Regions from separate parts of the Calidifontimicrobium sp. SYSU G02091 genome, predicted to be linked through region 1. Evidence: riboswitches for the same ligand, from Rfam matches in the RefSeq annotation. Region 1 holds a riboswitch; the other holds the start of a gene.
The links. A riboswitch is a leader RNA that binds a small molecule or an ion and turns the genes downstream of it on or off. The one in region 1 is predicted to bind S-adenosylhomocysteine.
Positions count from the first base shown of each region.

Region 1 (11,428 bases):
CGCGGCCGCGCTCGCGCGGCGTGTCGTCGCCGCGATGCAGCAGCCCTTCGTCGTCGACGGCCGCGAGGCCCACCTGACCTGCTCGGTGGGGATCGCCGTGTACCCCGAGCACGGCGAAGGCGCACGCCTGATCACGCACGCCCACACGGCGATGGCGGCCGCGAAGCGCTCGGGCGGCGCCGGCCATGCGTTCTTTGCGCCGGCGCCGTGCGACCCGGGCGCGGTCGAGCGTCTGGGGCTGCTCGCCGACCTGCACCACGCGATCGCACGCGGCGAGCTGACGCTGCTGTACCAGCCGAAGATCGACGCCCGTAGCGGGCAGGTCACGGCGGCCGAGGCCCTGCTGCGCTGGGGCCACCCGACGCGCGGCCTCGTGCCGCCGGCGGTGTTCGTGCCGCTGGCCGAGCGCTACGGGCTGATCGGCACCCTCGGTGCGTGGGTGATCGACGACGCCTGCCGCCAGGCGCGCGCGTGGCGCGACGCGGGGCTGCGCATGCGCGTGGCGGTGAACCTCTCGGCGCTGCAGCTGCGCGACGAGACCCTCGTCGATCACCTGCTTGAGGCGCTGCAGCGCCACGGCGTGCGACCCAATCAGCTGACCTGCGAGATCACCGAGACGGTGGCGATGTCCGACACGGCGGCCGCGCGCCGCACCTTCGAGCGCCTCGGCGCGGCCGGCATCCACGTCTCGATCGACGACTTCGGCACCGGCCACTCGAGCCTGGCGTACCTGCGCCAGCTGCCGGTCGAGGAGCTGAAGATCGACCGCGGCTTCGTCGCCGACCTCGCGCACAGCGACGACGCGCGCGCGATCGTCGAGGCCGTGCTGCAGATGGCGCACGCGCTCGGGCTGAGAGTCGTCGCCGAAGGCGTCGAGGACGCGGTGCAGCGCGACCTGCTCGTGCAGATGGGCTGCGACGAGCTGCAGGGCTACTTCTTTGCGCGCCCGATGCCGGCCGAGGCGCTGACGCGCTGGGCGCTCGGGGAGGCGGCTGCGCACGCGCCGCTCGAGTTCCGCCCGTCGCTGTTTGCGCCGTCGGTGCACGCCGGACTCTGAGACAGCGCGGCGGCTGTGGTGGCGGGTCGCCGCACCGGCCGCCGCGCGCCGGCTTTCTAGAATGGTCGCATGAAGACCCTGGCTTACACGCGCGGTGCGGCGCTGCCGGCGCTGCTCGCGCAGCGCATCGTGATCATCGACGGTGCGATGGGCACGATGATCCAGAGCCATGCGCTCGGCGAGGCCGAGTTCCGCGGCGATCGCTTCGCCGACCACCCGGTCGACCTGAAGGGCAACAACGACCTGCTCGTGCTCACGAGGCCCGCGCTCGTGCGCGAGATCCACGACGCGTACTTGGCCGCCGGTGCCGACATCATCGAGACCAACACCTTCGGCGCGACCGCGATCGCGCAGGCCGACTACGCACTCGCCCACCTCGCCCGCGAGATGAACGTCGCTGCGGCACGTCTGGCGCGCGCGGCCGCCGACGCGGCGGCCACACCGGCGTGGCCGCGCTTCGTCGCCGGCGCGCTGGGCCCGACGCCGAAGACGGCGAGCATCAGCCCCGACGTCAACGACCCCGGCGCGCGCAACGTCACGTTCGACGAGCTGCGCGCGGCGTACCGCGAGCAGGCCGAGGGGCTGCTCGAAGGCGGCGTCGACCTGTTCCTGATCGAGACCGTGTTCGACACGCTCAACGCCAAGGCCGCGATCTTCGCGCTCGACGAGCTGATGGAAGACACCGGCGAGCGGTTGCCGGTGATCGTCAGCGGCACCGTGACCGACGCGTCGGGGCGCATCCTGTCGGGGCAGACGGTGGGCGCGTTCTGGCACTCGGTGCGGCACGCACGACCGCTCGCGGTGGGGCTGAACTGCGCGCTCGGCGCGGCGCTGATGCGCCCGTACATCGAGGAGCTCGGCAAGGTCGCGGCCGACACGTGGATCAGCTGCTACCCCAACGCCGGGCTGCCGAACCCGATGAGCGAGACCGGCTTCGACGAGACGCCCGAGGTCACCGCCGCGCTGATGGAAGACTTCGCGCGCAGCGGCCTGCTCAACATCGCCGGCGGCTGCTGCGGCACGACGCCGCAGCACATCGCGGCGATCCGCGCGAAGGTCGGCGCCTACCGGCCGCGCTCGCGGCGTGACCCGCTGTTCACGGCGCTGGTCGACCCGCAGGCGGCGGTCTGACCGCGGCGAGTTCGGCGCCGAGCAGCACGCGCCCGGGCGGCGCGGCCGTGCCCGGGTGCACGCGCGTCGGCGCGATGCCGGCGCGCGCAAGCCGCACGCGCACCTGCGCCGTGCGCCGGTCGGCGAGCACGGCCCCGCCGGCGTCGGGCGGCAGCCGCACGCGCAGCCGCGCCGAGGGCACGCGCGCGAGCGTCGTCGCGAGTTCGTCGAGCACCGCCGCCAGCGCCGGCTGCACGTCGGCGCGGCCGGGCGCGAAGGCACGTGCCGCCGGCAGCTCGACCCACAGCGCGCCGTCGTCGTCGAGCACGACGAGCGCCGGCGTGCCCCCCAGCGCCTGCGCGAGGCGTCGCTGCTCGGCGTCGAGGCGGTCGGGCGCGGGCGGCGCGGCGGTCACCGGGCCGCTCGGCGGCACGCCGGCGCACCCGGGCAGCCCCGCGATCACGACGGCCGCCAGTGCCAGCAGTCTGCGGCGTTGCATCCCGGCATTGGACGCCACGCGGGTGCGCGCGCCGCGCCGCGCGGGCGCATCGAACGGTAAGCCGCGTGACCGGAAGTAAGCCGGCGGCGCACCGGGCCGCCCGGCGCGCTGGCTAGAATCGACACCGTTTCGAGGAGCGTTGCGACGACCGGGCGGCACGGCCGCCGGTCGCCAGGCTCGGGACACCGCGTGCGGCGCGACGGCGCCCGCGGTCGCTAACGACGCTCACCCCACCGGCGCGCCGCCGGGCGGCGGTGAGCCGCAGGCGGTGCGGCGCAGCGAGCCGACGCGATGACCGCCACCTTGCCGAACCCGATTTCCGATCCCGCCGCGTCCGCGGCGAGCGCGATGCCGCCGATGCGCCTGGCCGGTCTCGAGCCGGTCACGATCGGTGCCGGCTCGCTGTTCGTCAACATCGGCGAGCGCACCAACGTGACGGGCTCGAAGGCGTTCGCGCGGCTGATCCTCGGCGGCCAGTTCGAGCAGGCGCTCGCGGTCGCGCGCCAGCAGGTCGAGAACGGCGCGCAGATCATCGACGTCAACATGGACGAGGCCATGCTCGACAGCAAGGCCGCGATGGTGCGCTTCCTGAACCTGATCGCCGCCGAGCCCGAGATCGCGCGCGTGCCGGTGATGATCGACAGCTCGAAGTGGGACGTCATCGAAGCCGGGCTGAAGTGCCTGCAGGGCAAGGGCATCGTCAACTCGATCTCGCTGAAGGAGGGCGAGGCCGAATTCAAGCGCCAGGCGCGGCTGATCCGGCGCTACGGCGCGGCCACCGTCGTGATGGCGTTCGACGAACAGGGCCAGGCCGACACCTTCGCGCGCAAGATCGAGATCTGCCAGCGCGCCTACCGCATCCTGGTCGACGAGGTCGACTTCCCGCCCGAGGACATCGTCTTCGACCCGAACATCTTCGCGATCGCCACCGGCATCGAGGAGCACGACCGCTACGCGGTCGACTTCATCGAGGCGACGCGCTGGATCAAGGCGAACCTGCCCGGCGCCAAGGTCAGCGGCGGTGTCAGCAACGTCTCATTCAGCTTCCGCGGCAACGAGCCGGTGCGCGAGGCGATCCACACCGTGTTCCTGTACCACGCGATCAAGGCCGGGCTCGACATGGGCATCGTCAACGCCGGGCAGATCGGCGTCTACGACGAGCTCGACCCGCAGCTGCGCGAGCGCGTCGAGGACGTCGTGCTCGCGCGCCGCGCCGACGCGACCGAGCGCCTGCTCGAGATCGCCGAGTCGTTCAAGGGCCAGGGCAGGGACGACGGCGCGCGCCTGGCGTGGCGCGCGCTGCCGGTCGAGCAGCGGCTCAGCCACGCGCTGGTGCATGGCATCACCGACCACATCGCCGAGGACACGGAAGAGGCCTGGCGCGCGATCGAGGCGCGCGGCGGGCGGCCGCTGCACGTCATCGAAGGCCCGCTGATGGCGGGCATGAACATCGTCGGCGACCTGTTCGGGCAGGGCAAGATGTTCCTGCCGCAGGTCGTCAAGAGCGCGCGCGTGATGAAGCAGGCCGTCGCGCACCTGCTGCCCTACATCGAGGCCGAGAAGCAGGCGCTGATCGACGCCGGCGGCGAGGCCCGCCCGAAGGGCAAGATCGTGATCGCCACCGTCAAGGGCGACGTGCACGACATCGGCAAGAACATCGTCGCCGTCGTCCTGCAGTGCAACAACTTCGACGTCGTCAACATGGGCGTGATGGTGCCGTGCCAGGACATCCTCGCGCGCGCGAAAGTCGAGGGCGCCGACATCATCGGGTTGTCGGGGCTGATCACGCCGAGCCTCGAGGAGATGCAGCACGTCGCCGCCGAGATGCAGCGCGACGACTGGTTCCGCCTGCGCAAGATCCCGCTGCTGATCGGCGGTGCCACCACCAGCCGCGTGCACACCGCGGTCAAGATCGCGCCGCACTATGACGGGCCGGTGGTCTACGTGCCCGATGCGTCGCGCAGCGTCGGCGTGTGCGCCGACCTGCTGTCCGACGAGCGTGCGGCCAAGTTCATCGCCGAGCTCGAGGCCGATTACGCGCGCGTGCGCGAGCTGCACGCCGGCAAGAAGAAGACGCCGCTCGTCACGCTGGCGCAGGCGCGTGCGAACAAGACACCGATCGACTGGACGGCCTACGTGCCGCCGAAGCCAAAGTTCCTCGGCCGGCGCGAGTTCCGCAACCAGGACCTGGCCGAGCTCGCCCGCTACATCGACTGGACGCCGTTCTTCCAGACCTGGGACCTCGCGGGGCGCTTCCCGCAGATCCTGCGCGACGAGGTTGTCGGCGCCGAGGCCACGCGCGTCTACGCCGATGGCAAGCGCATGCTCGAGCGCCTGGTCAAGGGCCGCTGGCTGCAGGCGCACGGCGTCGTCGGCTTCTGGCCCGCGAACACCGTCGACGACGACACGATCGAGTTGTACGCCGACGAGTCGCGCGAGCAGGTGCTGCTGCGCTGGTCGCCGCTGCGCCAGCAGAGCGAACGCCCCGTCGTCGACGGCGTGCCGCGTCCGAACCGCTGCCTGGCCGACTTCGTCGCGCCCAAGGGGGTGGCGCCCGACTACGTCGGCCTGTTCGCCGTGACCGCCGGCATCGGCGCCGACGCGAAGGCCGAACAGTTCGTGCGCGACCACGACGACTACGCGGCGATCATGCTCAAGGCGCTCGCGGACCGGCTTGCCGAGGCCTTCGCCGAGTGGCTGCACGAGCGCGTGAGGCGCGACCTGTGGGGCTACGCGGCCGACGAGCTGCTGACGCACGAAGAGCTGATCGCCGAGGCTTACCGCGGCATCCGTCCGGCGCCCGGCTACCCGGCCTGCCCCGACCACGGCGTCAAGCGCGGCATGTTCGAACTGCTGCAGGCCGAACGCATCGGCATGGGGCTCACCGAGAGCCTCGCGATGACGCCGGCGGCCAGCGTCAGCGGTTTCTACCTCGCGCATCCCGAGGCCGTCTACTTCAACGTCGGGCGCATCGGCGACGACCAGCTCGCCGACTGGGCCGCGCGCCAGCAGATCGCGCTGGCCGACGCGCGTCGGCTGCTCGCTCCCGTGCTGGACTGAGCCGCCGGCGCGCCCCGGCGGCGCGGGTCGTGACGGATGCAACGCTCCGCAACCGCGGTGACGGACGTGCATGGCGTCACGGACCCGTGGCGGATCGCCTGCGAACAATCCGTGCCACGCGGACGGGCCACCGGCGGTCTGCCCGCGCGCAGCGGGAGGATGCGGTGGACGTTGGCAGATCGTGGATCGCGATGCGGTGCCGGTTGGTGCGCGGCCTCGCGGCCTTGGGCGTGGCCGCGATGCTCGCTGCCTGTGGCGGCGGCGGTGGCGGCGAGGACGCACCGATAGCGAGCGACGCGCCGGCGACGCGTGACGAGGCGGCGCGCTTTCTGACACAGGCCACGTTCGGGCCGACGCAGGCCGACATCGAGCGCGTGATGCGCATCGGCTACGAGCGCTGGATCGACGAGCAGCTCGCGCGCACGCCGTCGTCGCACCGCGCGCTGTGGGAGGCCGCCGACCGCGCACTCAAGGCGTCGGACCCGAACGCATCGGCCGGCCAGGAAGGCGTGCTCAACGCCTTCTGGCGCCACGCGGTCCACGGCGCCGACCAGCTGCGCCTGCGTCACGCCTACGCGCTGTCGCAGATCTTCGTGATCTCGATGGTCGACGGCACCGTGGGCGACAACCCGCGCGCGGTGGCGGCGTGGCTCGACATGCTCAACGAGCAGGGCGTGGGCACCTACCGCCAGCTGCTCGAGAGCGTCTCGCGCCACCCGATGATGGGGGTGTACCTGTCGCACCTGCGCAACCAGAAGGCCAATCCCGCCACCGGCCGCGTGCCCGACGAGAACTACGCGCGCGAGGTGATGCAGCTGTTCTCGATCGGCATCGTCGAGCTGAACGCCGACGGCACGCCGCGCACCGTCGGCGGTGTGCCGGTCGAGACCTACACGCCGGCCGACATCAGCGGCCTGGCCAAGGTCTTCACCGGCTGGAGCTGGGACTGCGTCGACACCAGCAACGGCTGCTTCTACAGCGGCACGGTCAACGGCCAGTCCGACCCCGACCGCAGCTTCAAGCCGATGAAGGGCTACGCGCAGTTCCACAGCACCGAAGCCAAGACCTTCCTCGGCACGACGATCGCTGCGCAGACCACCGCCGACCCGCAGGCGAGCCTGACGGCGGCGCTCGACGCGATCGCCAACCACCCCAACGTCGGCCCGTTCATCAGCCGCCAGCTGATCCAGCGGCTGGTCACCAGCAACCCGAGTCCGCAGTACGTGCACGACGTCGCGCGCGTGTTCGCCGACAACGGCAAGGGCGTGCGTGGCGACCTGAAGGCGGTGCTCAAGGCGGTGCTGCTGCACCCCGAGGCGCGCACGATGTCCGACACCGGCGGCAAGGTGCGCGAGCCGGTGCTGCGCCTGTCGGCGTACCTGCGCGCGTTCCCGCACACGTCGGACACGGGCCGCTGGCGCGTCGGCAACACCGACAACCCGGGTTCGGCGCTCGGCCAGTCGCCGATGCGCTCACCGTCGGTGTTCAACTTCTTCCGCCCGGGCTACGTGCCGCCCGGCACCTACGCCGCCGCCGCGGGCCTCGTCGTGCCCGAGATGCAGATCGCGCACGAGACGACGGCCGCCGGCTACGTGAACTTCATGCGCGACAACCTCTCGTCGGGCGTCGGCGTCTACAACGGCACCATCGACGGCGTGACCTACAACCGGCGCGACCTGCGGCCCGACTTCACGGCCGAACTGGCGCTGGCCGACCAGCCCGCGGCGCTCGTCGACCACGTCGTGGCCAAGCTGACCTACGGCACCGTGTCGCAGGCGCTGAAAGACACGATCGTCGAGGCGGTCGCGAGCATCGCGATCCCGGCGCCGACCTCGAACGGCAGCAATGCGTCGGCGATCGACGCCGCCAAGCTCAACCGCGTGCGCGCGGCGATCCTGCTCGTGCTGGCCTCGCCCGAATTCCTGGTGCAACGATGAACAAGGTCCACGTCCGTACCCACGACCCATCGCGCCGCGCCTTCCTGCGCCAGGCCGGCGCGCTGTCGATGATTGCCGCCCCGGCGGCACCGCTGGCGCTGAATCTGGCGGCGATCGGCCAGGCCGCGGCGCAGAGCGCGTCCGACTACCGCGCGCTGGTGTGCGTGTTCCTGTTCGGCGGCAACGACAGCTTCAACATGGTGCTGCCGACCGACACGGCGTCGTGGACCGCGTACACCGCCACGCGCAACCAGGCGCCCGACCCGATCGCGCTGCTGGCGCCGGGCACGGCGGCGAATGCCTCCGCCGCGGCGGGTTCGCCGGCGCGGCTCGGCGGCGTGCTGCCGATCGGCCCGCTGAACCCGCAGGGGCGCACGTTCGCGCTGCACCCGCTGATGGGTGCGCTGCGCACGATGTTCGACACCGACCGCCGGCTCGCGATCGTCGCCAACGTCGGTCCGCTGATCGTGCCGACGACCAAGGCGCAGTACGCCCAGTCCACCCATCCGAAGCCCAAGCGCCTGTTCTCGCACAACGACCAGCAGAACACCTGGATGGCGTTCGAGCCCGAAGGCGCCACACGCGGCTGGGGCGGACGCATCGGCGATCTGCTCTACGCCTCGCACAACACGAACGCCGTGTTCACGTCGGTGTCGGCATCGGGCAACTCGGTGTGGCTCGCGGGCCAGCAGATCCAGCAGTACCAGGTCGGCAGCAATGGCGCGATCCGTCTCGGCACCGATGCGAACGGGCGCGTGTTCGGCTCGGCGGTGGTGGGTCACGCGCTCGCGCAGGTCGCCGGCTCGGCACGCGGCACGCATCTGTTCGAGATCGATATGGCCGCCGTCGCGCAGCGCTCGATGGCCGCCGAGGCCATGCTGCGCACGGCCCTCAAGCCGGCGAGCGACCCGCTGTTCGGCACGCCACCGGCCAGCGGCAACTACAGCGCCAGCAGCGACCCCAAGCTGCAGTACCCGAACCCGCTGAGCGGCACCAGCAGCTTCAACGCGCTGGCGCAGCAGCTGCAGACGGTCGCGCGCATGATCGATGCCGGCATGGCCGGCGCGATCGGCGTGCGTCGCCAGGTGTTCTTCGTCAGCATGGGCGGCTTCGACACCCACGACCAGCAGAACCGCAACCACGCCGACCTGATGGCGCGTCTGGCGCATGGGCTGCGCTATTTCGACGACACGCTCGGCGCGATGGGCGCGCGCCACAACGTCACCACCTTCACCGCCACCGACTTCGGCCGCACGTTCACGAGTAACGGCGATGGCACCGACCACGGCTGGGGCTCGCACCAGTTCGTGATGGGCGGCGCGGTGCGCGGGGGCGACATTTACGGGCGCTTTCCGCAGATCGGCGTAAAGAATGCGAACAACAACCGGTTCGACAGCAGTCCAGATCAGTTGGACAACGGGTCGCTGTTGCCCGAGATCTCGGTGGACCAGTTCGCCGCCACGCTCGCGCGTTGGATGGGCGTCAGCGACGCCGACGCGCTGACGATCTTTCCGAACCTGGGCAACTTCAATCCGTCGGTGCGCAACCTCGGCTTCATGAACACCTGAACGGGCCGGCGGCGCGGCCGGCCGTGGTTGCCCGCGGATGCCTACGCCGCCGGCAGCGCACGCCGGTACTGCATCGCCTCGGCCAGGTGCGTCGCCGTCAGCCGCTCGCTGCCGGCGAGGTCGGCGATCGTGCGCGCCACCTTCAGCACGCGGTGCAGGCTGCGCCCCGACCAGCCCAGGCGCTGCGCCGCCTGTTGCGCGAAGCGCTGCGCGGCCTCGTCGAGCCGGCAGTGCCGTTCGAGGTCGGCCGCCTCGAGCAGCGCGTTGGCCCGGCCCTGCCGCGCGAGCGCGCGCCCGCGTGCGGCGGCCACGCGTGCGGCGACGACGGCCGTGGGTTCGCCCTCGGGTTGTGCGAGCAGCTGCGCCGGTGCCACCGCCGGCACCTCGACCTGCAGGTCGATGCGGTCGAGCAGCGGCCCCGACAGCCGCGCCTGGTAGCGCGCGACGACGTCGGGCGTGCAGCGGCACGTGCGCGGGCTCGCCACGGGGGCGCCCAGCCAGCCGCACGGGCACGGGTTCATCGCCGCGACGAGCTGGAAGCGCGCCGGGAACGTCGCCTGCCGCGCCGCGCGCGAGATCGTGATGCGGCCCGCCTCGAGCGGCTCGCGCAGCGCTTCGAGCGCCGAGCGGTTGAATTCGACGAGCTCGTCGAGGAACAGCACGCCGCCGTGCGCGAGCGAGATCTCGCCCGGCCGCGGCGGTGAGCCGCCGCCCACCAGCGCGACCGCGCTGGCCGAATGGTGCGGCGCGCGCAGCGGGCGCTGGCGCCAGCGGCGCACGTCGAAGCCCTCGGCCGACAGCCCCTGCAGCGCCGCGCTGCGCAGCGCCTCGTCGTCGTCCATCGGCGGCAGCAGCCCGGGCAGCCGCTGCGCGAGCATCGACTTGCCGCTGCCCGGCGGGCCGACCATCAGCACGCTGTGCGCGCCGGCCGCGGCGATCTCGAGCACGCGCTTCGCGGCGGCCTGGCCGCGCACGTCGCGCAGGTCGGGCGCCGGGCGTGCCGCAGCCGCAGGTGCGGCGACGGCGCGCGGCAGCGGCACCGCCGCGTCGCCGGGCTGCAGCGCCGCGACGACGTCGAGCAGGTGCGACGCAGCGCGCACGCCGACGCCGCCCACCAGCGCCGCCTCGGCCGCGCTGGCCGCCGGCAGCACGAGCGTGCGTGCTGGCGCCGCGGCGCGCAGCCCGAGCGCGAGCGCGATGGCGCCGCGCACGGGACGCAGTTCGCCGGCCAGCGACAGCTCGCCGGCGAACTCCACGTCGGCCAGGCGCGCCGCGTCGACCTGACCCGCGGCGGCCAGGATGCCGAGCGCGATCGGCAGGTCGAAGCGCCCGGACTCCTTCGGCAGGTCGGCGGGCGCGAGGTTGACCGTGACGCGCTTGTTGTGCGGGAAGCCGAGCCCGCTGTGGGTCAGCGCGGCGCGCACGCGCTCACGCGCCTCCTTGACCTCGGTATCGGCCAGCCCGACCAGCGTGAAGCTCGGCAGACCGTTGGCCAGGTGCACCTCGACCTGGACTTCGGGTGCATCGAGCCCGTCGAGTGCGCGGCTGCGGACCACGGCCAATGACATCACACCCTCCCTCCAGATCGCGCGCCACCGGCTGCGGACAACCGGGAGGCGCAAAGACGCGCCGCCGCGCGCCGACAGCAGTCGATTGCGCACCGAAAATGTGCGCTCGTTGCGGTTGCTCCCTTTCGGTGCGCCGGCGTCGCGTCAAAGCGCTCATTCGGCGCTGGCGCCGCGATCGCGACGATGGCATGGAAGCTGCAGAACACGGGTGGCCAGCCCCTAGTTCATCGGAGAGGCGCCCATGCAGAAGATTCCCCCCGCCCTGGCCGCTCGCGCGGTTGCCGCTGCCGTCCGCGTCTGGGCGACCTGACCCGGACCGCGCCTGCGTCGTTTGCACTCACGAAAGGAACACCACCATGAAGATGGTCACCGCCATCGTCAAGCCGTTCAAGCTCGACGAAGTGCGTGAAGCCCTCAGCGCGATCGGCGTGCAGGGCATCACGGTGACGGAAGTCAAGGGCTTCGGCCGCCAGAAGGGTCACACCGAGCTGTACCGTGGCGCCGAGTACGTCGTCGACTTCCTGCCCAAGGTCAAGATCGAGGCGGCCGTCGACGACGCGCTGCTCGACCGCGTGATCGAGGCCATCGAGGCGTCGGCGCGCACCGGCAAGATCGGCGACGGAAAGATC
Region 1 covers NZ_JALBGB010000026.1:1,753-13,180, forward strand. The annotation lists gene MOJ79_RS14635 (putative bifunctional diguanylate cyclase/phosphodiesterase) at 1-1,057, shown strand, start outside; gene MOJ79_RS14640 (homocysteine S-methyltransferase family protein) at 1,127-2,188, shown strand; gene MOJ79_RS14645 (hypothetical protein) at 2,154-2,666, opposite strand; S-adenosyl-L-homocysteine riboswitch at 2,792-2,900, shown strand; gene metH (methionine synthase) at 3,015-5,726, shown strand; gene MOJ79_RS14655 (DUF1800 domain-containing protein) at 5,966-7,663, shown strand; gene MOJ79_RS14660 (DUF1501 domain-containing protein) at 7,660-9,231, shown strand; gene MOJ79_RS14665 (YifB family Mg chelatase-like AAA ATPase) at 9,273-10,799, opposite strand; gene MOJ79_RS14670 (P-II family nitrogen regulator) at 11,156-11,428, shown strand, end outside.

Region 2 (11,428 bases), on a different contig from region 1:
TTGCGTCGATCACGCGCGTGGCGGCGGCGCAGCAGCTTGCGTCGAGCGGCCGCGGGTCGGCGGCTCGAGCCGCGCGGCGGCGGCCGAGGGCGCCGGCGGTGCGCGCGACAATGCGCGGACGATGTCGTCCGGTGAATCCCGTCCGCTGCCGCCGCTCGAGCCGTCACGCGACAAGGCGCTGCTGCGCCGCCAGCTGCAGGCCGAGCGCCAGGCACTGATCGACCGCCACCAGCGCGCCGCGCACCTGCAGGAGGTGCTGCGCGTGTGGCTGATCCACCGCCCCGAGACGGCGATCGGTGCGTACTGGCCGATCAAGGGCGAGTTCGACGCGCTGCCGGCGCTGTACCGCTGGAGCGAGGCCGAGCCGGGGCGGCGCATCGGCCTGCCGGTGGTCGACCGCGCGACCCGGCAGTTGCGCTTCCACGTCTGGTATCCCGGCTGCCCGATGGAAGACGACGCCTACGGCATCCCGAAGCCGAAGGACACCGAGCGCTTCGAGCCGTCGCTGCTGCTGGTGCCCTGCGTGGGTTTCGGCCCACGCGGCGTGCGGCTGGGCTACGGCGGCGGCTTCTACGACCGCACGCTCGCGGCGCTCGCGCCGCGGCCCTTCACCGTCGGCGTCGCCTACAGCCACGGCTTCATCCCGTGGCTGCTCGCCGAGCCGCACGACGTCCCGCTCGACGCCATCCTCACCGAGGAAGGCGTCGCGTGGCAGCGCGACGAATAGGCGCCGCGCCGCCTCGCGGCGTCAGAAGCGATTGCCGATGCCGATGCCGACGAGCAGCGGGTCGATCTTGAACGTCCCGACCTTCGTCCCGAACGACGAGACGTCGGTCTTGATCTGCACCTTCTTGACGTCGACGTTGAACAGCCAGCCGCCGCCCAGCGGCACGTCGACACCAGCGCCGATCGCCAGTCCGAAGCTGTCGCGCTTGAGGCTCGGGTCGAGCGCGGCCTCGACTGCAGGGTCGAACTTGACGCTGGTCAGGTTCGTGTAGTTGATGCCGAGGCCGACATAAGGCCGCCAGCCCATGCCGGTGAAGTGGTACTGCAGCGATAGCGTCGGCGGCAGGTGCTTGATCGACCCGATCTTGGTGTCGCCGGAGCGCACGTTGTGGGACTGCGGGTAGGTCAGGATCAGCTCGGCCGCCAGGTTCGGCGTGAAGAAGTAGGTGATGTCGATCTCGGGGAACGTCTTGTCGTTGACGCTCAGGTCGAGACCGGTGTTGTCCTTGTTGGCCGGGTCCAGGTACAGCGCGCGCGCCCGCACGATCCAGTTGCCGCTGTCTTGGGCTTGCACGGGCGCAACGGCAGTGGCGGCGGCGATGGCTGCGGCCGCGAGGGCGACGGCGCGCGCAGTGGCTCTTTTCATGGTGTTCCTCATCAGCAGAGTCGGGGGGTGTGGCCGGATGGCTCGATAACCATTGGAGCCGTCACCCGCCGCGCGCACCTTGCGCTTCGTCAACGCCGCGACACTGCTGTGGCCCGCGTGCGACGCTACAGCCCGAGCCGGCGGCAGATCTCGAGCGTCGGGCCCGCCTGGTTCATCGTGTAGAAGTGCAGCCCCGGCACGCCGGCGGTCGTCAGCTGGTCGACGAGGTCGGTGACGACGTCGAGGCCGAACGCGCGGATCGACTCGACGTCGTCGCCGAAGCCCTGCAGGCGCAGGCGGATCCAGCGCGGGATCTCGGCGCCGCAGTTGTCGGCGAAGCGGATGATGCCGCTGGCGTTCGTGATCGGCATGATCCCGGGCACGATCGGGATGTCGACGCCGAGCGCGTGCGCCTCGTCGACGAAGCGGAAGTACGCGTCGCTGTTGAAGAACATCTGCGTGATCGCGCTGTCGGCGCCGGCGCGCACCTTGGTCGCGAACGCTTTCAGATCGTCTGACGGCGTGCGTGCCTGCGGGTGCATCTCGGGGTACGCGCCGACCTCGATGTGGAAGCGCCGGCCCGTCTCGGCGCGGATGAACGCGACGAGGTCCGACGCATAGCGGAACTCGCCGAGCGCGCCGGCGCCGAAGCCGCTGGGCAGGTCGCCGCGCAGCGCGACAAGGCGGCGCACGCCGGCGGCGTCGAACTCGCGCAGCTTCGCGCGGATCGAGTCGCGGCTCGCGCCGACGCAGCTGAAGTGCGGCGCCGCGTCGACGCCTTCGGCGAGGATGTCGCGCACCGTCTGCAGCGTGCCTTGCTGCGTCGAGCCGCCGGCGCCGTACGTCACCGAGCAGAACTCGGGCTTCAGCGCATACAGCTCGCGCCGCGCGGCGGCGAGCTTGGCCACGCCGTCGGGCGTCTTCGGCGGAAAGAACTCCAGGCTGATCGGGGTCTTGCGGGAGGGGTGGGTCATCGGTCACTCCGGCGTCCGCGGCGCGTGACGCGCCCAGACGAAGAACTCGGTGTTGCCGTCGCCGCCGCGCACCGGGCTCGCGAGCCAGCGCTGCACGGCGAGGCCGGCGTTGCGGCACGCCGCCTCGACGCGCTCGCGCACGGCGCCGTACAGCGCCGCGTCCTTCACGATGCCGCCCTTGCCGAGCTGCGCGGGCTGCAGCTCGAACTGTGGCTTGACGAGCAGCAGCAGGTCGCCATCGGCGGCCAGCAGCGGGGCGAGTGCCGGCAGCACGTGCGCGAGCGAGATGAACGACAGGTCGCCGACGACGAGGCCGAAGCCGCCGGCGGGCATCGCATCGCCGAGCGCGGCCGCGTCGAGGTGGCGCGCGTTGACGCCTTCGAGCGCGACGACGCGCGCGTCGGCGCGCAGCCGCGGGTGCAGCTGGCCGTGGCCGACGTCGACGCCGACGACGCGCGCCGCGCCGCGCGCAAGCAGCACGTCGGTGAAGCCGCCGGTGCTCTGGCCGACGTCCAGCGCCGTCCTGCCGCGCACGTCGAGGCCGGTGGCGGTCAGCGCGCCGTCGAGCTTGAGCCCGCCGCGCGAGGCCCAGCGCAGCTCGGCGTCGTCGACGACTTCGATCTCGCAGCCGGCCGGCAGCTCGTCGCCGGCCTTGCGCGGCGTCGTCCACGCGCTGCCGCCGTCGCGGCGCCAGCGCACCGCGCCGCGCGCGATCAGCCGCTGCGCGGCCGATCGCGTCGGGGCCAGCCCTTGCGCGACCAGCAGCTGGTCGGCGCGCATCGACGTCGCGCGGTTCAGTAGCGGTACGTGTCGGGCTTGTACGGCCCCTGCTTGGGCACGCCGATGTAGGCGGCCTGCTCGTCGGTGAGTTCGGTCAGCATCGCGCCGAGCTTCTTCAGCTGCAGCCGCGCGACCTTCTCGTCGAGGTGCTTGGGCAGCGTGTAGACCTTGCCGACCTCGTAGTAGTCGGCGTGCGTGAACAGCTCGATCTGCGCGATCGTCTGGTTCGCGAACGAGCTCGACATCACGTAGCTCGGGTGTCCCGTCGCGCAGCCGAGGTTCACGAGCCGCCCCTTGGCGAGCAGGATGATGCGCTTGCCGTCGTCGAAGATCACGTGGTCGACCTGCGGCTTGATCTCCTCCCAGCGGCACTTCGCCTCGAGTGCGGCGACGTCGATCTCGTTGTCGAAGTGGCCGATGTTGCAGACGATGGCCTGGTCCTTCATCTTCGCCATGTGCTCGAACGTGATGACGTTCTTGTTGCCGGTGGCGGTGACGAAGATGTCGGCCTTGTCGCACGCATAGTCCATGGTCACGACGCGGTAGCCTTCCATCGCGGCCTGCAGCGCGCAGATCGGGTCGACCTCGGTGACCCACACCTGCGCCGACAGCGCGCGCAGCGCCTGCGCGCTGCCCTTGCCGACGTCGCCGTAGCCGCACACGACGGCGACCTTGCCGGCCACCATCACGTCGGTGGCGCGCTTGATGCCGTCGACCAGGCTCTCGCGGCAGCCGTAGAGGTTGTCGAACTTGCTCTTCGTGACGCTGTCGTTGACGTTGATCGCGCGGAACATCAGCTCGCCGCGCGCAGCCATCTGCTTGAGGCGGTTGACGCCGGTCGTCGTCTCCTCGGTGACGCCGATGATCTGCGCGCTCTTGCGGCTGTACCAGGTCGGGTCCTCGGCGAGCTTGGCGCGGATCGCGGCGAACAGCACGCGCTCCTCCTCGCTGCCGGGGTTCGAAAGCACCGAGGCGTCACGCTCGGCCTTCTTGCCCAGGTGCATCAGCAGCGTCGCGTCGCCGCCGTCGTCGAGGATCATGTTCGGGCCTTCGCCGTCGGTGCCCTTGGCGCCGAACTCGAAGATGCGGTGCGTGTAGTCCCAGTAGTCGGCCAGCGTCTCGCCCTTGTAGGCGAACACCGGGGTGCCGCCGGCGGCCAGTGCGGCGGCGGCGTGGTCCTGCGTGCTGAAGATGTTGCAGCTGGCCCAGCGCACCTTCGCGCCGAGCGCCTGCAGCGTCTCGACGAGCACCGCGGTCTGGATCGTCATGTGCAGCGAGCCGGTGATGCGCGCGCCCTTGAGGGGCTGGCTGGCGGCGTATTCGTCGCGGATCGCCATCAGACCGAGCATCTCGGTCTCGGCGATGCGGATCTCCTTGCGGCCCCAGTCGGCGAGCGACAGGTCGGCCACGGCGAAATCCTGGTCCAGGGTGGGCTTGAGGATGGCGTTCATCACGATCTCCGGTCACAGGTGCGGTGGCGCACCGCGGCCGCGCGTCGTGACAGCTCACCCACGCGCAGACTCGGTGCGGGTGAGCGCCGTTGCAGGGACGGGACTTTCGAGCCTGGGGCGCCGGCGGCATCGCGTGCCGGGCCTTGCAACGCTCCTCGAAAGCGGTCGCGAGTGTAGCAGCGCGCGTGCACGCGTGCCGGCCGGCGCGCCGAGGCCGCCTGCCGCCGGCGGGCATCGTGCACGGCGGCGCACGCCTCAGCGCGCGAGCTGCTGACGCAGCTTGGGCAGGTAGGCGTCCAGAGCCGCCAGCTCCGCCGCCGTCACGGGCCGCAGCGCCGTGTTGACCACCGTCGGCGGCGCCGCGGCGTCGGGCGCATAGCGGCCGAGTGCCGCGCGCAGCCGCTCGACGTCGGCGGCTGCCAGCCCCGGCCGGGCGACGTAGACGGGGCCGGGCATCGTGCCCGCGTCGGCGAGCACGCGCACCCGGCGCGGCGCGCCGGCCGGTGCGATGTCGAGCTGCGTCGCCGCCACCGCGAGCGCGTCGATGTCGCCGCGGTCGAGCGCGTACAGCGCGCTGTCGATCGCGGCCTGCGGCGCGACGCGGTAGTCGCGCTCGGCCTCGAGGCCACGTGCCTGCAGCCAGGTCATCACGATCACGGCCGGCAGCGACAGCCGGTCGAGCACGCCGACGCTGCGCCCGCGCAGCGCCTGCGCGTCGGCCAGCGCGCTGTCATCTCGCACCAGCAGTTGTGCCGTCGTGCGCTGCAGCGTGCCGGCCAGCGGCACGAAGCCCCAGTCGACGCTGGCCAGTCGCGCGATGTGCGCCGGCACCAGCGTCAGGTCGTCGGGCTCGCGGCGCATCCGTTCGATGAGCGCCGGCACGCTGCGCGCCGTGTACAGCTCGACCGGCCGGCCGAGCTCGCGCTCGAGGTGCTCGCGCAGCGGCTTGAACGCGGCGAGCATCGCCATCGGCGACAGGAACGGCACCAGCGCGACGCGCAGCGGCGCCGGCTGGGCGCGCACCCGCCGCGGCGCGAGCGCGGCGGCACCGAGCGCCACGGCCCAGGCGGCCACGGCGGCGGGCAGGCGGCGGCGCGCGATCATCGCCGCGCGCCCCGTGCGGCGGTGCGCCGGTCGATCTCGTCGAGCAGGCGGCCGACGTCGAGCGGCTTCGTCAGATAGGCGTCGAAGCCGGCGGCACGGGCGCGCTCGATGTCGGCCGGCAGCGCGTTCGCGCTCAGCGCGACGAGCGGGATCGCGCGCGTGGCCGCGTCGGCGCGCAGGCGCCGGCACAGCTCGATGCCGTCGATGCCCGGCAGGTCGATGTCGATCACCGCGAGGTCGGGCTGCAGCGAGCGTGCCAGCGCCAGTCCCGCCAGGCCGTCGCGTGCGGTGCTCAGCGTGGCGCCGGGGCGCAGCGTCATCAGCTGTTCGAACAGCGCCAGGTTCGACGGGTTGTCCTCGACGTACAGCAGGCGCACGCCGTCGCCGCGGCGCTCGGCGGTCACCATGGCGGCGCCGGCGGCCGGGGCCTGCGCCGGTGGTGCCGCGGCCGGCAGGTCGAAGCTGAACAGTGCGCCGGCGCCGGGCTGCGACTCGACGTGCAGCGAGCCGTTCATCAGCTCGACCAGGCGCTTCGTGATGACCAGGCCGATGCCGGTGCCGTCGACGGTCTCACCCTCGGCCTCGAAGCGCGTGAACGGCTGGTACAGCCGCTCGAGCTGCTCGGCGGTGAAGCCGCGGCCGGTGTCGGCGACGCCGACGACGACGCGGTCACCGCGGCGGTGCGCGGTGACGGTCACGCTGCCTTGCGGGCGGTTGTACTTGACGGCGTTGGACAGCAGGTTGCCCAGCACCTGCAGCAGGCGGCGGCGGTCGGCGCGCGCCCACAGCGTCTCGTCGACGTGGTGCGCGAGCGTGATGCTGCGCTCGGCGGCCTGCGTCTGCACGAGGCCGAGTGCCTCGCCGACGACGCCGGCGAGCCGGACCGTCTCGAGCGACAGCGACATCGCGCCGGCCTCGATGCGCGAGAGGTCGAGCACCTCGTTGATCAGCTCGAGCAGGTGCCAGCCGGCGGTCTCGATCTGGCGCACCTGTTCGCGCTGCGCCGGCGGCAGCGGCGGGCGCGCGATGCCCAGCAGCTGTGCGAAGCCGATGATCGCGTTCAGCGGCGTGCGCAGCTCGTGGCTCATGCGCGAGAGGAACTCGCTCTTGGCCTGGCTCGCGCGCTCGGCGACGTCCTTGGCCTGCTGCAGCTCGGCGGTGCGCTCGCGCACGCGGCGCTCGAGCTCCTCGTTGGCGGTGCGCAGCCGCTGCTCGGCTTCGACGTGGGTCGTGACGTCGTTGTACGTCGCGACGACGGCATACGGCGTGCGCTCGCCCTCGCGCACCAGCGGCGTCACGTTGACCGACAGCCAGCGCGATTCGCCCGCCGGCGTCACCAGCCGCTCGAGGTGATCGCGCACGACGACGCCGTCGCGCAGCGCGCGCGCACCGGGGCGTTCGTCGGGCGTCATCTCGCGGCCGTCGGGGTGGTAGACGCGGATGCCGTAACGCTCCGACTGCGCGACGGTGTACTGCTCGGCCGGCACGCCCATCAGCCGCGCCGCGGCGTCGTTGATGTAGAGCACGCGCCGGTCGGCCGCGACGACGACCAGGCCCTCGGCCATCGTGTCGAGCACCGAGCGCAGGTAGGCCTCGCTGTCGCGCAGCGCCTGCATCTGCGACTGCACCGCGTGCGCCATGCGCTCGAATGCCTGCGAGACCTGCTGCACGTCGGCCAGCGCACTCGGCGCCAGCGCGACGCGGTAGTCGCCGTCGGCCACGCGCCGGCTCGCGTCGGCCAGCTGGCGCAGCCCGCGCGTGAGCCAAGTCGACGCGAGGCCCAGCAGCAGCACGCTCGCGGCGATCAGCACCGCGCCGACGGCGGCCGCGCGCTCGACGAGCGCGGCGCGCGCACGCTCGCGCGCGTCGGTGCGGATGCCCAGCTCGATCGTGCCCAGGCGCTGCCCTTCGACGACGACGGGCATCGTCAGCGGCAGCACGGCGGCGGGGTCGCCGCCGTGCGCGCGGGTGATTTCGCGGCCGCTGCTGTCGAGCACCGCCAGATGGCCCAGGCCACGCGCTTCGACACTGCGCTGCACGACGGCTTCGAGCGTCGCGTAGTCGCGTGCGGCCAGCAGCGGGCCGATCGCGGCGGCGAGCAGCGGCTCGACGAGCGCGGCCTCGGCGGCGAAGCGCTCCTCGAGTGCGTCGCCCAGCAGCCGCCATGCGCTCCACGCCATCAGCGTCAACGCCGCGACGAGCACGACGGTCGTGCCGATCAGCATCTGGGCGCGCAGCGAGCGCAACATCGCGGGGCGCGGCATGGGTCAGGTGGGTGCGATTGTGGCGCCGGCCGCCGCGCCCGGACAGTGGTGCATGCGGCGCCGCGGCGGTGCGCCGCCGCGCGTGTTCAGCGCCCGCCCGACGGGCGCCACTCGAAGACGACGCCCTTGAAGTCGACGGCGTCGTTGTCGTCGGTGAGGTCGCCGTTGCTGACGTGTCGGTATGCGAACCCCAGCCGCCAGCGCCCGCCGGCGTCGCCGACGCCGATGCCGAGGTGGTCGCTGAACTGGAAGTGCGAGCCCTTCGCCCGCGTGCCGACGTTCTTGCGCGACAGCCACGCGGCGCCGATGCCCAGTTCGACGTCGAACGCCAGCGACGCACCGGCTGTGGGCAGCCGCCAGTGCAGCATCGGCACCGCAGCGACGTCGAACGCGCTGCGTGCGTACGGGCCCTCGTCGGCGCGCCAGTGTGCGACGCCGAGTGTCGGCGCGTGGCTCAGCGACCATGGCCCGGCGTCGAGCAGCGGGCAGCGTCCGCGCGACGCGCCGAGCTGCACCTGCTGCAGCTCGTCGTCGCTCGCCACCGCGGCGCGCAGCCGCCAGCGCGTGTCGTCGCAGCGCACGAGCGGCGCGCCGCTCCACAGCGCCGCCGCCCAGCTCAGCAGCGTGCCGCCGACGGCGACGTTCTTCAGCGCCTCGTCGCCGCCGGCGTGGGCCGCCGTGCAGGCCAGCGCGAGCAGCGCCGTTGCGGCACGCCGTGCGCCGTGCATGCTCACAGACCGGCCAGGTCGCGCAGCACGTCGACCTTGTCGGTGCGCTCCCACGTGAACTCGGGCTCGTCGCGGCCGAAGTGGCCGTAGGCGGCGGTCTTCTCGTAGATCGGGCGCAGCAGGTCGAGCATCTGGATGATGCCCTTCGGGCGCAGGTCGAAGACCTCCTGCACGATGCGCGCGATCTTCTCGTCGGGGATCTTGCCGGTGCCCTCGGTGTAGACGGTCACGTTCATCGGCTTGGCCACGCCGATCGCGTAGGCGACCTGGATCTGGCACTGGCGCGCGAGCCCGGCGGCGACGACGTTCTTCGCGACGTAGCGCGCCGCGTAGGCGGCCGAGCGGTCGACCTTGGTCGGGTCCTTGCCGCTGAACGCACCGCCGCCGTGCGGGCACGCGCCGCCGTAGGTGTCGACGATGATCTTGCGCCCGGTCAGGCCGCAGTCGCCCTGCGGGCCGCCGATGACGAAACGCCCGGTCGGGTTGACGAGGTAGCGCGTGTTGGCGAGCCACTCCTTGGGCAGCACCGGCTTGATGATCTCCTCGACCACCGCCTCGATGAACTCGGGCTTCATCGACTTGCCCAGGCTCATCTCGGGCGCGTGCTGCGTCGACAGCACGACGGTGTCGACCGAGTGCGGCTTGCCGTCGACGTAGCGCATCGTGACCTGGCTCTTCGCGTCGGGGCGCAGGAACGGCAGCCGCCCGTCCTTGCGCAGCTGCGCCTGGCGCTCCACCAGCCGGTGCGCGTAGTAGATCGGCGCGGGCATCAGCTCGGGCGTCTCGTCGCACGCGTAGCCGAACATCAGGCCCTGGTCGCCGGCGCCGGTGTTCAGGTAGTCGTCGCTCGCGTGGTCGACGCCCTGCGCGATGTCGTTGCTCTGCTTGTCGTAGGCCACGAGCACCGCGCAGCCCTTGTAGTCGATGCCGTATTCGGTGTTGTCGTAGCCGATGCGCTTGATCGTGTCGCGCGCGACCTGGATGTAGTCGACGTGCGCGTTGGTCGTGATCTCGCCGGCGAGCACGACGAGGCCGGTGTTGCACAGCGTCTCGGCGGCCACGCGCGAGCGCGGGTCCTGCTTGAAGATCGCGTCGAGGATCGCGTCGGAAATCTGGTCGGCGACCTTGTCGGGGTGCCCCTCGCTGACCGATTCCGAAGTGAAGAGGTAATCGTTCGCCACTTGCTTAAACTCCCGTGCTCGTCGTGGTTGCCGGCGTTGCCGGCCCCGCCACGAAGGCATCTGGGAAGCGGCGAACGCTTTAGCGGTATTTCGGGCACCGGCCCATCCGGCCCCCATCGCCCCGCAAGTTGTCCTTTAACTCGGCGATGCGTCGATTATAAGAAAATGGCCCGACTGTTCCGCTGGCTCGCCGGCCGCTCGCTGCGGTTCCTGCACGCGCTCGGCGCGATGCTGGGCTGGCTGGCCTATCTCGCCTCGCGCGACTACCGGCGCGTGCTGCGTGCCAACGCGCAGCGCGCCGGGCTCGACGGCGCGCAGATCCGCGCCGCGGTCGCCGAAGCCGGCAAGCTGTTCGCCGAGGTGCCGTGGCTGTGGATCGGCGCCGGCTCGCAGCCGATCTCGCGTCACGTGCGCTGGCAAGGCGATGCGCTGATCGACGAGGCGCTGGCCGCCGGACGTGGCGTGGTGCTGCTGACGCCGCACCTGGGCAGCTTCGAGGTCTGCGCGCAAGCCTACGCCGAGCGCTGGGGGGCGCGCCACCCGCTGACCGTGCTGTACCGCCCGGCGCGCCAGCCGTGGCTGCGCGAGTTTGCCGAGCGCTCGCGCCGCCGCCCCGGCCTGGAGACCGCGCCGACGTCGCTCGCCGGCGTGCGCCAGATGCTGCGCGCACTGCGCCGCGGCGACGCCGTGGGTCTGCTGCCCGACCAGGTGCCTCCGCGCGACCAGGGCGTGTGGGCGCCGTTCTTCGGCGCCCCGGCGTACACGATGACGCTGGCCGCGCGCCTCGTGCTGACCAGCGGCGCGCCGTGGCTGCTCGCGTGGGCCGAGCGGCTGCCGCGCGGCGGGGGCTGGGTGCTGAAGGTGCGCCGCCCGACGCAGCCGCTGCCGGCCGCGGCCGACGACACCGCCGCCGTGGCCGCTGCCGCGGCGGCGATGAACGCCGAGATGGAGCGCGTCGTCCTCGAGTGCCCGACGCAGTACCTGTGGGCCTACGACCGCTACAAGCAACCCCGCAAGCCGCGGCACGCGGCCGCCGCCTCGTGAAGCGCGCCGCGCCGCGCTGGACCTGGCCGCTGGCCCGGATCGGGCTGCTGCTGCTGCGCGCGTTCTCGTGGCTGCCGCTGACGGTGCAGGCCGCGTGCGGGCGCGGGGTCGGTGCCGTGCTGTACCGCGTCGCGCGATCGCGCCGGCGCATCGCGCTGCGCAACGTCGCGCTGTGCCTGCCCGAGCTGACGCCGCGCGAGCGCCGCGCGCTGGTGTGCGAGCACTTCGGCTGGCTCGCGCGCAGCCTGCTCGAGCGCGGGCTGCTGTGGTACGCGCCGGCGTCGCGGCTGCGCCGGCTGATCCACGTCGAGGGCGACGTCGGGCTCGCCGAGCGCAGCGAGCGCCCGGTGATGTGGCTGGTGCCGCACTTCCTCGGGCTCGACGTCGCTGGCCAGGCCACGCAGCTGTTCCAGTCGCGGCCCGTGTGCTCGATCTACCAGGCGCAGAGGCATCCGGTCATCGACGCCGCGATGCGCCAGGCGCGCACGCGCTTCGGCAACGCCGAAATCTTCCCGCGCTCGGAGCGTGCG
Region 2 covers NZ_JALBGB010000002.1:144,659-156,086, reverse strand. The annotation lists gene MOJ79_RS02155 (5-formyltetrahydrofolate cyclo-ligase) at 122-727, shown strand; gene MOJ79_RS02150 (OmpW/AlkL family protein) at 749-1,372, opposite strand; gene metF (methylenetetrahydrofolate reductase [NAD(P)H]) at 1,498-2,346, opposite strand; gene MOJ79_RS02140 (TlyA family RNA methyltransferase) at 2,350-3,126, opposite strand; gene ahcY (adenosylhomocysteinase) at 3,141-4,577, opposite strand; S-adenosyl-L-homocysteine riboswitch at 4,652-4,740, opposite strand; gene MOJ79_RS02130 (phosphate/phosphite/phosphonate ABC transporter substrate-binding protein) at 4,833-5,681, opposite strand; gene MOJ79_RS02125 (hybrid sensor histidine kinase/response regulator) at 5,678-7,930, opposite strand; gene MOJ79_RS02120 (acyloxyacyl hydrolase) at 8,032-8,673, opposite strand; gene metK (methionine adenosyltransferase) at 8,676-9,854, opposite strand; gene MOJ79_RS02110 (lysophospholipid acyltransferase family protein) at 10,020-10,898, shown strand; gene MOJ79_RS02105 (LpxL/LpxP family acyltransferase) at 10,895-11,428, shown strand, end outside.
Region 2: it holds a riboswitch for S-adenosylhomocysteine, as region 1 does, so the genes downstream of both, ahcY (adenosylhomocysteinase) here and metH (methionine synthase) in region 1, are expected to answer to the same signal.